Linked DNA regions of Microbulbifer sp. A4B17. The protein of the gene in region 1 interacts with the protein of each later gene in a pairwise test. Links are inferred from orthologs where the notes say so. Each region holds a gene or a part of one and is shown on either strand. Other genes may lie near its edges.

What was found.
Region 2: the proteins of ndk (region 1) and ung interact in binary tests that used the Escherichia coli proteins (3 or more experiments, as listed by UniProt). The link is inferred for Microbulbifer sp. A4B17 from one-to-one orthologs.

The regions. Positions count from the first base shown.
Region 1 is NZ_CP029064.1:1,041,842-1,049,812, reverse strand. What follows is about bases 5,051-7,971. They hold ndk (nucleoside-diphosphate kinase), read right to left. Parts: upstream 6,765-7,971; coding sequence 6,336-6,764; downstream 5,051-6,335. Other genes in these bases: hscA (Fe-S protein assembly chaperone HscA), read right to left, coding at 7,705-7,971; fdx (ISC system 2Fe-2S type ferredoxin), read right to left, coding at 7,276-7,614; iscX (Fe-S cluster assembly protein IscX), read right to left, coding at 7,057-7,251; rlmN (23S rRNA (adenine(2503)-C(2))-methyltransferase RlmN), read right to left, coding at 5,154-6,272. Also shown: BTJ40_RS22125 (hypothetical protein), read right to left, coding at 1-125; BTJ40_RS04620 (cytochrome-c peroxidase), read right to left, coding at 173-2,110; BTJ40_RS04615 (cytochrome-c peroxidase), read right to left, coding at 2,708-4,606. UniProt on the Escherichia coli protein: Major role in the synthesis of nucleoside triphosphates other than ATP. The ATP gamma phosphate is transferred to the NDP beta phosphate via a ping-pong mechanism, using a phosphorylated active-site intermediate.
Region 2 is NZ_CP029064.1:3,532,480-3,537,398, forward strand. What follows is about bases 449-3,379. They hold ung (uracil-DNA glycosylase), read right to left. Parts: upstream 2,310-3,379; coding sequence 1,587-2,309; downstream 449-1,586. Other genes in these bases: BTJ40_RS15540 (type I secretion system permease/ATPase), read right to left, coding at 449-655; BTJ40_RS22950 (hypothetical protein), read right to left, coding at 1,096-1,224; BTJ40_RS15550 (uracil-DNA glycosylase family protein), read right to left, coding at 2,312-2,902; BTJ40_RS15555 (hypothetical protein), read right to left, coding at 2,919-3,379. Outside these bases: more of BTJ40_RS15540, read right to left, coding at 1-448; more of BTJ40_RS15555, read right to left, coding at 3,380-3,854; BTJ40_RS15560 (esterase-like activity of phytase family protein), read right to left, coding at 4,126-4,919. UniProt on the Escherichia coli protein: Excises uracil residues from the DNA which can arise as a result of misincorporation of dUMP residues by DNA polymerase or due to deamination of cytosine.

The sequences.
Region 1 (7,971 bases):
AAATCTGTTTCCGCCTCAGCTGGCGCTTCCCAAAACCCTATACTGCCGGAAAGCCTTGCCAGTTGCAGCCCTAAAACCCAATCAATTCCATTTACTGATGACTTTGTCAGGTATTGCCATTCCACCAGTACCTCGGTACTGGTGGAAAAAGTAAAAGAAATGCAGCAAACATTTAGAGTTGATTACCCTCCTGGTCTTGCGCATCCAGCTGCATGCCGTCGGGGCCACTATCACGAGGTGGAATCAACGACTGGACCGCGTTGGAACTGGTATTTGCGGCATCTGGATCGGTTAGGGCCTCGAGAAATGCCACCAGTAAATCAACTTCGTCATCGTCCAGGTTGACAGCACCATCGCCATTTTCAGCCAGCAGCGCCTCTGTGAGGGCTTGACCATTAGGGGCAACTTTTGCCGCACACTCACCCACTTCAGCAAATTGATCCAGATCGCACATTTCGCTGTTTGTGAAGTACTGTGAGACGGAGTCGGCTCGGCCGGTATAGTGCTCAACGTTTCTCTTCAGAGAACCGAATTGGCCAGCGTGCCCCCAGGGACCGGTAAGCGCGACATTGAGCAGGGTGGGAGTGCGGAAACTGCCGCTACCGTTACCACCTAGATCGGCACCATTGCCACTCTCATCCTTACCAATACCTATCTGTGGATAACTGACCGCCCTTAAGCCCTGATTGGAGAAGAAGGCACCTGAGTGGCAATTAGTACACCCTGAATTGCGTGTCAGAAAGGTTATTGCACCGCGTTTTTCATCATTATCGAGGGCTGTGAGATCACCATCAACATAATCAAAGAAAGGGTTGTCGATGAAAATCTGCACCGCCTCATAGGAGGCGATTGCCTCGGCAATTCTGCTGAAATTAATTGCTGAATCGCCAAAGGCCGCTGTGAACATCGCACCCCAAGAGTCCTGGCTCAATTTCGTAGCGAGAATATCCTCGCGGTAATCGGTAAAGCCATCATCGCTGGTGTCGTCGTAGCCAAACTGAGTGATATCCCCCATCTCTGCAGCCTCAGTGACCGGGAAATGGGCCTGGGCCATCATCAGTGCCAGGGTTCCAGTACCCACTGCTGCCTCAGTATTGCGAGTAACATCCCGGGAGTCTGTTCTAAGCCCCCCATTACCATTTATGGCAACGCGGTTATCCCAAAATAAGCCGCTATCCCAAAGTGCAACGTTACAAATCGGTTGGGCATTACGCGGTACCAGCGGCACTTCATTCTGACCGTCAGAGCGACCGGGGCCCACTAGATCAGCATCGACAGGATCGACACCAATCGGCATGGATAAATCATCCCCACCGCAGCCTATTGCCGGGTGGTGGCAAGAGGAACAGGATACATCGCTATCGGCACTCAAGCTTTTGTTATGAAACAGGCGCATACCCAACTCCACCATGGCAGGGTCCTGCTCACTTCTCACCCGGGCCGCAAATGCGCGCATATCTTCCAACTGCTCAGCCATACCAACATCTTCCAAAACTGCCTGCAAGCAGCTGTCGAGGCTGCCATCAGCAATATTTACGGCTGAACGTGCATTTTGACATTCGTCGAAATCAGAAGTCCGGTTATCAGCACCGTCTGCATCTGAGCCATTACTGAGTCCATCATTAGTGTTATTCACTAATGTTCTGGCTGTGACGCTGGCTGTTTCGTCCTCGCTGTCGACATCGCCGGTAGTTACCGAATAGGTGTACTCGGTATCCACCGAGAGACCTTCATCGACATAGTACCCCTCAGCGGTCTCCGCAACTCTCACATTATCCCGGTAGATTACATAGGTCGCACCAGTACTCTCCCAGGAAAGGCCGATGCTGGTGCCGGAAAATGCATTGCCAATCAATTCAGCAGGAACGATCCCCTGCCCTGAATCGGTGCCATCATCACTATCGTTATCAGAATCACTGCTACCATCATCATCGGAATCATCGCCAGAATCTCCGCCGCTTCCAGTATCTGTAGTCTCTGTGGATGAATCACTATCGCTGCTGGAGGAACCACCTCCTCCACAGCCCACCATCACAAGAAATAAAGGTAGGACCAACAGCTTTACCAGCGCAGTCGGCGATAGTGTTAATTGATTTTTATCAGCGTTCATAGTTCTTGACCTGCCCGTCAATGACCTTTTCTTATCCCGGGTTCTGGACAGCAAATACAGACCTAAGTGCCAGTACTGACGCCAAAGGGTAAGGAAACACTTACTGAGTAATTGCAAATAAAACCGCAAATTAAAGTTCACTTAAATTGAGACAAGGTAACTTCCGCCTTGCCACAGGCACAGACAAGTCCCTTAAGTGAATAATAGCTAGGCCTACTGTATCGACTTAAAGGAGGAAGAACTGCTAAGAAAGTCGCAATAGAGCATTACATACGCTCTTACAACCGAGGCTTTAATAAAAACTAATAACCACATCACTTGTTCAAGCAAGCACACAAATTAAATATTTAAATTTGGCTCTTCGCGACCGTTAGTCCCATCAACTATTTCTACCGATGTTTTACAAAGATGGAAAGTGAGAAGAGCCTGAAGCAGAAACAAACTGTATTCAAAAAATATATAACAGGCAAAAAAGCTGTTCATAATTTCTAGCAGCTTTGAAAGTAGTAGTTGACAGCTGGCCGGTTATTTCAACTTATGTCCACAATAAAACGCAGCCAACATGTTTATCCCCCAAGTGAGTCAGCGCTCCGTGTACTATAGACTTCTGCCAGCCCCGTCTCTTGCATCCAGCTGCATCCCATCGGGACCACCATCGCGGGGTGGAATCAGGGACTGGATTGCATTTGAATTGATATTCGCTGCATCCGGATCGGTGAGGGCCTCAAGAAATGCTGCCAAAAGTTCGGTTTCATCTTCATCTATAGGAAGAGATGCGTCGCCATCTATCGCCAGTATTGCCTCGGTTAATTCCAGGCCGTTGGGAGCAACTTTCGCCGCACAGTCATCGAGTTCATCAAACTGATCCAGGTCGCACATTTCACTGTTGGCGAAATACCGGGACACCGAATCCGCTTGGCCGGCATAATGCTCGATATTTCTTTCCAGGGAACCAAACTGCCCAGCATGCCCCCAGGGTCCAGTTATCCCCACATTGAGCAGAGTTGGAACACGGAACCCCCCCAGGACAGCGCCTCCCCAATCAGCACCACTACCACTTTCATCTTTGCCGACACCAATCTGGGGATAGTTGACAACTCTTAACCCCTGGTTAGTAAAGAAGGCACCCGAGTGGCATATGCTACAGCCAGAACCGGGGGTAAAATAGGTGATTGCTCCACGCTTCTGGTCATTATCCAAAGCGTTCAGCTCTCCGTCGACATAGTCAAAGAAGGGGTTGTCGATAAAAATATAGACCGCCTCATAGGCAGCAATCGCCTGTGCAATCCTGCTGAAGTCGATATCGGAGTCGCCATAAGCATCAGTAAATAAGGGGCCCCAGGATTCCTGGTTGAGCTTTGTTACGAGATACTCCTCGCGGTAATTGGTAAGCCCGTCATCACTACTTTCGTCGTAACCAAATTCGGAAATATCTCCCATCTCAGCGGCATCCGTTACGGGAAAATGCGCCTGGGCCATCATAAGAGCCAGAGTCCCCGTGCCTACTGCCGCTTCGGTATTATTGGTTACATCCCTTGAGTCAGTTCTAAGACCCCCGTCGCTGGTAAGGCTAACTCGGTTATCCCAGAAGAGCCCATTATCCCAGAGCCCAACGTTACAGATAGGCTGGGCATTGCGCGCCACCAGCGGCACTTCGTTCTCACCATCGGATCGCCCTGGGCCCAGCGTGTCGGGGGCAACAGCGTTAACGCCGATGGGCATAGAGAGATCGTCACCAGCGCAGCCTATTGCTGGATGGTGGCAAGAGGAGCAGGAAGTATCGCCGTTGGCACTGAGGCTCTTACTGTGAAATAAACGCATTCCCAGCTCAACCATCGCTGGGTCTTGCTCACTCCTTACCCTGGCAGCAAAAGCGCGCATATCCTCTAACTGCTCCGCCATTCCCACCTCATCCAGTACCGCCTGCAAGCAGCTATCGAGGCTATCATCGGCAACGTCTATCGCAGTACGCGCATTTTGGCACTCTTCAAAATCAACGATCCGCTTATCAATAGTATCGGCATCAGCACCATTGCTAAGGCCATCATTAGTGTTATTAACCAGTGTCTTTGTAACAACACTGTCAGTTCCACTACCAATATCCCCCACACCGACCCAATAGGTATATTCTGTATTTATTGATAAATCCTCATCGACATAAAAGTTATCGGTAGTTTCAGCGATTGCTTCTCCATCACGATAGATAGTGTAAGTCTCTTCAGAGTCCTCCCAGGAAAGCCCGATACTGGTGCCGGAGAAGGGGTTTGCGATCAACTCAGCAACGACAGTACCCTGCTCTGAATCCGAGCTGGAATCATCACCTGCATCGGAGCTATCCCCGGAACTGGAACCACTACCAGTTTCGGTAGTTGACCCATCACCACTACTGGAGGAACTGCCGCCGCCACAACCAGCAAGCAAAAGAAATATGGATATGACCATAAGCTTTGCCAGTACTGACGGCGATAGAGTAAATTGCTTTTTTTTATCGTTCATAAATATTGAACTGTCCCTTCAATAATTTTTTTATTCCAGATCCCAAGAAATAAATGAATTATCAATTACTTCGGCAATACGCAGAGGCACTAATGTCTCTATATATCGTTATTCGGGAACTTGGGCCTGAGTCCACTGAAATTTGTTCCAGATCAAAAAAGTGACTGGAAGGCATGCTCTAGCAACATGGTGCTTTTATTAACAGTGGAAATGCAGGTGCGGCTACTGCATCACTTCAGTGCCACAATACCTGCTGAAGGTGTTGCACCAGCGGATACCCACTGTACTCGCCATTGGGATATTGCAAGCCAATTGCAAATAAGAAAAATAAGATCGTTTTAGTTTAACGGTATGCATATATCTAACACTCCCATCCAGGGTAAAGTTTCCTAGAGCGTTAAACGTTAGACAGGGCAATTCCGTTGACAGGGAAAAATAAAAAAGAAATGAACGTTCAGGCCGTACAATAATTTATACAAGAAAAGACAAGACCTGAACCTGTTTGGCTGCCAGAAAATTGACAACCAGTTTCACAAATTATTAGCGATTAGTTCATCATCCTGACAGGGCGTTCCGCATTGCGGTAACGCTCAGAACGGCGGGTGCGGTCGTTAACACTGCCTGCCAGCTGACCACAGGCCGCATCAATATCATCGCCGCGCGTAGTGCGCACGGTTACGGTATACCCTTTGTCGAGCAAAATCTGCTGGAAACGGCGCAAGGCGTTGTTGCTCACTCGCTGGTAGTCAGACAGCTCAAACGGGTTAAAAGGGATCAGGTTAATTTTCACCGGAATATCTTTTAACAGTTCTGCCAGTTGCTCAGCGTGCTCCGGGCGATCATTTACCTCGCGCATCAGCGTGTATTCAATGGTCATTTTACGGTGCGTATCCGGCATGCGCTCAATATAGCGCTTGGCAGAATCCAACAGCACTGCAATTGGGTATTTCTTATTGATCGGCACCAGCTCGTTGCGCAATTCATCGTTGGGCGCATGCAGGGAAATCGCCAGGCTCACATCGGTAACATCGGCGAGGCGGTCCAGTGCGGGCACTACACCGGAGGTCGACAGGGTGACGCGGCGCTTGGAAATGCCGTAGGCGTTGTCTTCCATCATCAGGTTCATGGAATCGACCACATTGTCGAAATTGAGCAGCGGCTCACCCATGCCCATCATTACCACGTTGGTAACCTTGCGTGGTCCTTTCGGGTCCAATTGACCGAAAGATTTACAGGCAATCCAGACCTGCCCGATAATTTCTGCCGCCGTTAAATCGCGGTTAAAGCCCTGCTTGCCAGTTGCACAAAAGCTGCAATCCAGGGAACAGCCCACCTGGGAGGAGACACACAGGGTGCCGCGATCACCATCGGGGATATAGACAGTCTCGATAGCATTGCCACCGGAGACTTTAATTAACCATTTCCGTGTGCCATCGGCGGAATCCCACTGATTCAATACTTCCGGGGCACGGACTTCGGCCACTTCCGCCAGCTTTTGACGCAGGGCCTTGCTGACATTGGTCATCTCTGCAAAGTCATCAACCCCGTTCTGGTGAATCCACTTTAAAACCTGAACAGCGCGGAAGCGCTTCTCGCCCAATGATTCAAAAAAGGCGGCCAGCTTTTCTACTGAAAGGCCGAGCAGGTTGGTTTTCTCTGTGGTCATTCATTTCACCTCGGGGGAAGAATTGCACCGGTCCAGACAGACCGGTGCGACTTGTGGCGCGGATTAAGCGCGCGCGCAGATTTCGTCGTCGGCGAAGAAGTAGCTTACTTCGCGAGCAGCGGACTCTGCGGAGTCGGAGCCGTGTACAGCGTTGGCGTCGATGCTGTCAGCGAAGTCAGCACGGATGGTGCCAGCAGCAGCTTCTTTAGGGTTGGTAGCACCCATCAGGTCGCGGTTTGCCAGGATAGCGTTCTCACCTTCCAGAACCTGTACAACAACTGGACCGGAAGTCATGAAGTCAACCAGGTCTTTGAAGAAAGGACGCTCTTTGTGCTCAGCGTAGAAACCTTCAGCTTTTTCGCGGGACAGTTGAACCATCTTCATGGCAACAATGCTCAGGCCAGCTTTCTCAAAACGGCTCTCGATTTCACCGATTACATTCTTGGCTACTGCGTCCGGCTTGATGATGGAAAGGGTACGCTCCAGGGCCATGGTTATCTCCAAATTGATTTTTTGTAACTTAACTTAGGAGTCTCTGAACAACTCTGTAAGCCCCACAGGGCGGGCCTTGAAGGCCCGCAGAGGTGTTGCGGAATTGTTGCGGAGTTGTTCAGAGGCTCCGTACATAAAGAAAGAGCAACCTGCTCAGTTGCTCTTCCCTGATATTCCTTTCATACCCACCGGGGGTACTCAATTTTTGATCACCGCATTTCGCGGCCGGCGGATTATACGGGGTATTGATCGACTTTTGTACTCTCTTGCCAATACTGCCCCCAAAGGCCGGTTACTCCTGCTCTTCGATCCAGGCAGCCTGGATCGCCTCGAGGATTTTCTCTCCGCAGCGCTCAGGGTCGTCATCAAATCCGGGCAGCGCCATCACCCAGTTGCGCAGGTCGACAAAGTTGACCGTCAGAGGGTCCACATCCTCGTGAGCTTCGCTCAGCTCTATGGCAATATCGTGAATATCAGTCCACTTCATGATTCAGCTTCCTCAGCGTGCAGGTCAGTGCTTTTCCGACACCTGGTTGATGGTGTACTTGGGAATCTCGACCACTAGGTCTTCATCTTCCACAATCGCCTGGCAGGACAGGCGAGACTCCGGCTCCAAGCCCCAGGCTTTATCCAGCAGGTCCTCTTCAAGCTCGTCCGGCTCTTCCAGGGAATCGAAGCCCTCGCGCACAATGACGTGGCAGGTGGTACAGGCACAGGCTTTTTCACAGGCGTGCTCAATTTCGATATCGTTGGCCAGGGCCGCGTCGATCACGCTGACACCGCTCTCCGCTTCCACCACTTTGCCCTCGGGGCACATTTCCGGATGGGGTAAAAATACTATCTTCGGCATGGGGTACTGAACCTCTGTGGTCTCAATCCGACGGGGAGAAAGTAACGACTCCCCGGCCGCCGGCAGCGCAGGATCTGCGCCTGGTCATGGTTATTTATCAAATTCGTCCAAGCTATGGCCCTGCATAGCGCGCTTGATAGAGGCGTCCATACGCTTTGCAGCAAAGGGCTCAGACAACTTATTCAAAGCTTCGATACGTCGACGAATTTCCTCTGCGTCGCCGCCGTTATGGGCCAGGCGCAAAGCTTCCATCGCGTGCTCAAGCTCATTTAACTCACCTTCGTCCAGCAGCTGGGCGCCGTTCTCACGCAGGGCCACCAACATGCTTTCCAGGGTCCTCTCCGCTTCCACCTGAGC
Region 2 (4,919 bases), 2.5 Mb from region 1 along the record:
TTGAAGTATGACTAAATAGATAGGTTCTCAGCCCATTTAAAATCACATCGAATACACATACCACCAAGAAGCCGAGAGCTAACACATCCAGGGTAGTCAGGCCTTGATGAACAAGCACCTTGTCCACAACCACCTGGAAAAATAGCGGCGTGATCAGTGCAAATAACTGAATAAAGAATGACGCGAGTAATACCTGGCCTAGTAGTTTCTTATATTTAAGAATGGAGGGGATAAACCAGGATATATCAAATTTTCGCTCTACAGATGATAAAATTCCCTTTTTACGGAATAAGAATATCAAAAGCCGCTTATTCTCATCAAAAGGAAGCTCTTCCTCCGATATCATAATCGGACTTTTCTGCCCAACTTTTTGTAGTAGCGCCTTGCCATCCCGTATACCGGCCAGGATCGTACAGGTCCCTGCTGAATCCACTAGCATCACAGGAAACGGCAAGCTTTCCAATTTTTCACAAGGGTATCGGTGACTCTTAGCTTTAAGGCCGAGAAAGGCAGCGGCTTTTATAACATCATGAGCTTCCAGGTTTCCAACAGGGAACTCTCGCTGGAGCTTCTCAGGATTAACTGCAAGCTGATTAAATCTTGCAACAACAGAAAGACAAGAGAGACAGCTTTCCCTCTCAACTACAACTTCCACACTTACTCCCTAATACAACATTCCTGTTTCACCTAATTAGAACAGGTGAATTGCGAGACTAGGAAAAAATACTCTTCCAGTAAATAAAGAAAGAAATAAAACAGCTTGAAATGTGTACCAACTATGAAAGCAAACGCTTCTTTTGTGAACCAGCCCTCATTAGTGGCAACTAAATACGATAAAAGCAAAGTTTTCATGTTATGTATATGTACTGGCAGATCAAATTTTAAACATGGAATAAACTCCTTATCGATATAAGGAAGTCATGTCCTCTTATTTGAAAAATGAAAGCAAATTCAGGTAGGACTTAAATTTTAATAGGTTTTACAATTCATACTTTAAGCCTTTTTAGTTATATCCCGAAAAATATTTAAACCCCACCCTATTAAACTAATACTACTGATGCAATGCTTCGGAATCTTTTCCTTAGTAAACTTATACTATGAACCATTCTTTTCATTCATGTTGATTCCATACTTCTTATTAAGCCCTGCTATTTCCTCAATACTGCCTCCACAAAACCTCTTACTACAAATCCCGCTCAATTGCTTCTTAGCCATAATTTGCATAAATTTCTCCACCCTTAATAAAAAGTATATAGTGTTTACTGACGAACTATCTGAGGATTACTCACTACTTTTATTAAAAAGCTGCAAGGGTTCTGCTAAATAATTTTTAAGTTAATATAAACATTCTATGATGAAAAAACTGTATTATATTTTCATCAACCAAGCTAATTTATCCAGTCTTTATATTCGAAAATTTCTTTATTTATATAATACGAAAGTGGTTATATTATATACAGCAGATAGGTCTAAATAGTAAAGTAAAAAGAGAAGGCAGAAGTCAAGAAATGACAAGGTCGTAATAATAACCTTGTCAAGTATCAGATAAGCGGAAACATTTTGAAGAAGAGTATGTACCGGAACTTCTAAAGCTCTACCGCAACTCTCTTCAATTGACCCGCCTCTGGCAAAGCCCATTCAATAGGCTTCTCGCCACGCTGCTGCAACCAGTGATTCGCCTGGGAAAAAGGACGGGTACCAAAGAAACCCCGGTGCGCAGATAGAGGGGAGGGATGTGGAGCACGCAATACCAAATGCTTATTGCGGTCGATAAAGCCCCCCTTCTTTTGGGCATAGCTCCCCCAAAGAACAAAGACTAGCCCTTCACGCTGTTCCGCTAGCTTGTGAATCGCCGCATCCGTAAATTGCTCCCAACCCTGCCCCTGATGGGCACCGGCCTTGCTGTCCTCAACAGTAAGAGTGGCATTCAGCAGCAGGACGCCCTGCTCTGCCCAGGGCTGCAGGCAGCCGTGATGCGCTGGGGGAACACCCATATCGGAGTGCAGTTCTTTATAAATATTTTGCAGTGATGGGGGAATGCGCACTCCGGGCATCACGGAAAAGCACAGGCCATGGGCCTGGCCAACGCCATGGTAAGGGTCCTGGCCCAGGATAACGACTTTTACCTGATCAAAAGGTGTGGAGTTAAAGGCATTAAAGATCTGGCCACCGGCCGGGTAGATCTTCTTGCCGGCGGCCTTCTCCCCCTTTAAAAACTGACGCAATTGGGCCATATAGGGTTGGTCAAACTCCCCGCCCAAAACATCGTACCAAGAGGGGTGGATCTTTATCTTGTCCGGAACCGGCATTCTTAAACCTTCAATATCTTTTTAACATGATGTTGTAACTCGGGCACAACCTCTTCCTCAAACCAGGGCCTGCGACGCAACCACAGGGTGTTGCGCGGGCTGGGGTGCGGTAAGGGAAAATATCCCGCAGGCAGAGCATCGCGGTAATGGCGAACATTCTCGGTAATGCTGCCATACCAGTGCGGGAGGTAATGACGCTGAGCATATTGTCCCACCAACAGCGACAGTTGCAAGTTGGGCAGCTGATCCATCAAGCGCTGATGCCAGGTGGCCGCACATTCGGGTCGCGGCGGCAAGTCACCGCCCTTGCCGCGCCCTGGGTAACAGAAACCCATGGGAATAATGGCAATCCGGGACTCGTCGTAAAAGGTGTCCCTGTCGATCGCCAGCCAATCTCGGAGGCGATCTCCTGAGGGGTCATTCCAGGGGATACTGGTCGCGTGGACCTTGGTGCCCGGGGCTTGGCCGACGATCAGTAAGCGTGCAGACGCTGCGGCCCTCAAGACTGGGTTCGGCCCCAGAGGAAGCTGCTCTTCACAGAGGCGACAAGCCCGTATTTCCTCCAGCAGTGCCGGTAACTTCTCAACTACCACCTATTATCTACCCTTATTACGTACCTTCTGGAAAGGCCAAATGTAACAGAAGCGCACGGCGATCCTGGGGGTCGTGGATACGGCTTATATTATCATTATCAAACACGATAAAAATTCCCTGCTCTCCAATGGCCAAGCCGTCTCCCTTACCCCCTGTCCGGGATACCTCATAGCCAAGCTCGGAAGAATTCTCATGTTCCCAATAATCCAGGCACCATTGGGCTTTCAAACTGGGGAGCTCTCTGCGGCAAACCGCATAAGCATTGGGCTCCAGAGTCCAAAGTGCACCGTCATAATAAGCAAGTCCAGCCATATTTTCGGATTCGTCGCGAAAGTTCAACCCTTCCACGGGTGGCGGTGTGAAAATCTGCACACTACCCTTGGGCCCAAGTTTGACCAGAGCCCGAGGATCACGCTCGATAGCCATCCAAAAGTCATCACCCACTTTCTGCAAGCCTACCCCAGAAAGGTTGTAACCCTGCATATAGCCTTGAGCCTTAGCTGTGGACGACCACATATTTTCCAACCAGTGTCCCTTGCCTTCCTTATTAATTTCAGCAATACGGTTGTAACGCTCGCTCAGTAAATAAAAAGCATTGTCATCACAGGTGATAGCTTCAAAGTCCATTGCTGCAGCTGGACGGGTAAGATCCAGTAGAAAATACCAAAAATTAGTCGGCCTATCCTTTTTGGGAACCCTGAGTCCGGCAAGCGTTAAATAGATTTCTAACGCTGCAAACCTATCATCTAACACTATCTGATAAATTTCCCTGGACTGTTTATCGGAAACAGAGAGCATTTTACCATCGCAAAAACTCAGTCCAGATATACTTAACCCGGCGCTGTCGTCTACCCAGTAATGAGCTATTTTCTTGGCAGGAATTATTTCAGCTGCCGACCCCAGAGATGACAACAGCACAAACGCGACACTTAAACAAATACGCTTAATCACGATCATCCCATTTAATCGACATAAAGATTAAATAGCAGGGAAGTTCCCAACCTCCAATTCGCCTGCTGCCTCCTAAGAACCCACTACCAAAGCAAGAGATGCCAATAACCCAAGTAAAAATAATAGTTACACCAATCCCTATGAACAATTTTAGCGCTGACAGCCGGAAAGAAATTTAAAAGGTTGGGCGAGAAGATATATGGGGCTGGAGAAGTATGAAGAAATGGGAGTGGCGCCGACTTACAGAAAGCCCGGCGCCAAACAGAAACAGCTATTGCTTATATTGCTTATTAACCGCCTCTTCTGGCATTGCCAGGTGCAACAGCAGCGCCCGTTTATCATCAGGCGCCTGGGCGCGGCCAACATTATTGTTGTCGAGCACTACAAAAATACCCTGCTCTCCTACAGCGAGCCCCTCGCCTTTGCCATAACGGGTTTCTTCATAGACCCGCTCTGGCGATTCCTCCAAGGAGCGATAATCCAGGCACCACTCCGCTTCCAGGCTGGGCAGCGCCCTGCGGCATACGGCGTGGGCGTTGCGCTCCAAGGTAAAGAGTGCGCCATCGTAGTAATCCAATCCCGCCAAGTCCTCTGAACGGCCGGCAAAGTCCAGGCCATCCACTTGAGGCAGAGTCAGCGTGCTGGCCCCGCCATCAGCATTAAGCCTCAACAAACCACGAGGCTCGCGCTCCATGGCTACCCAAAAGGTATCGTCAGCTTTAACCAACCCCTCGCTGGAAGCATTGGTCTTCTGCAGGAACCCGTGGGACCTGGCTAACGCCGACCAGCTATGCTCCTGCCAGCGCGCATTTCCCTCGTTATCTACGATGGCAATGCGGTTGTAATGCTCACTGACCAGATAGACCTGGCCATCGCTACAGGTAACACCTTCAAAGTCCAGATCTTCTGCCGGGCGGAACAACTCCTTGAAGCCCTCCCAGGCACTGACTGGCTCATCCTGCTCCGGTATCCCAAGGCCGCTTAAGCGAAGATGTGATTCCAGGTCGGCACTTCCATCGCGAAATTCAAGCGTATAGATCTCTTCAGAGTTCTTGTCGGAGACTG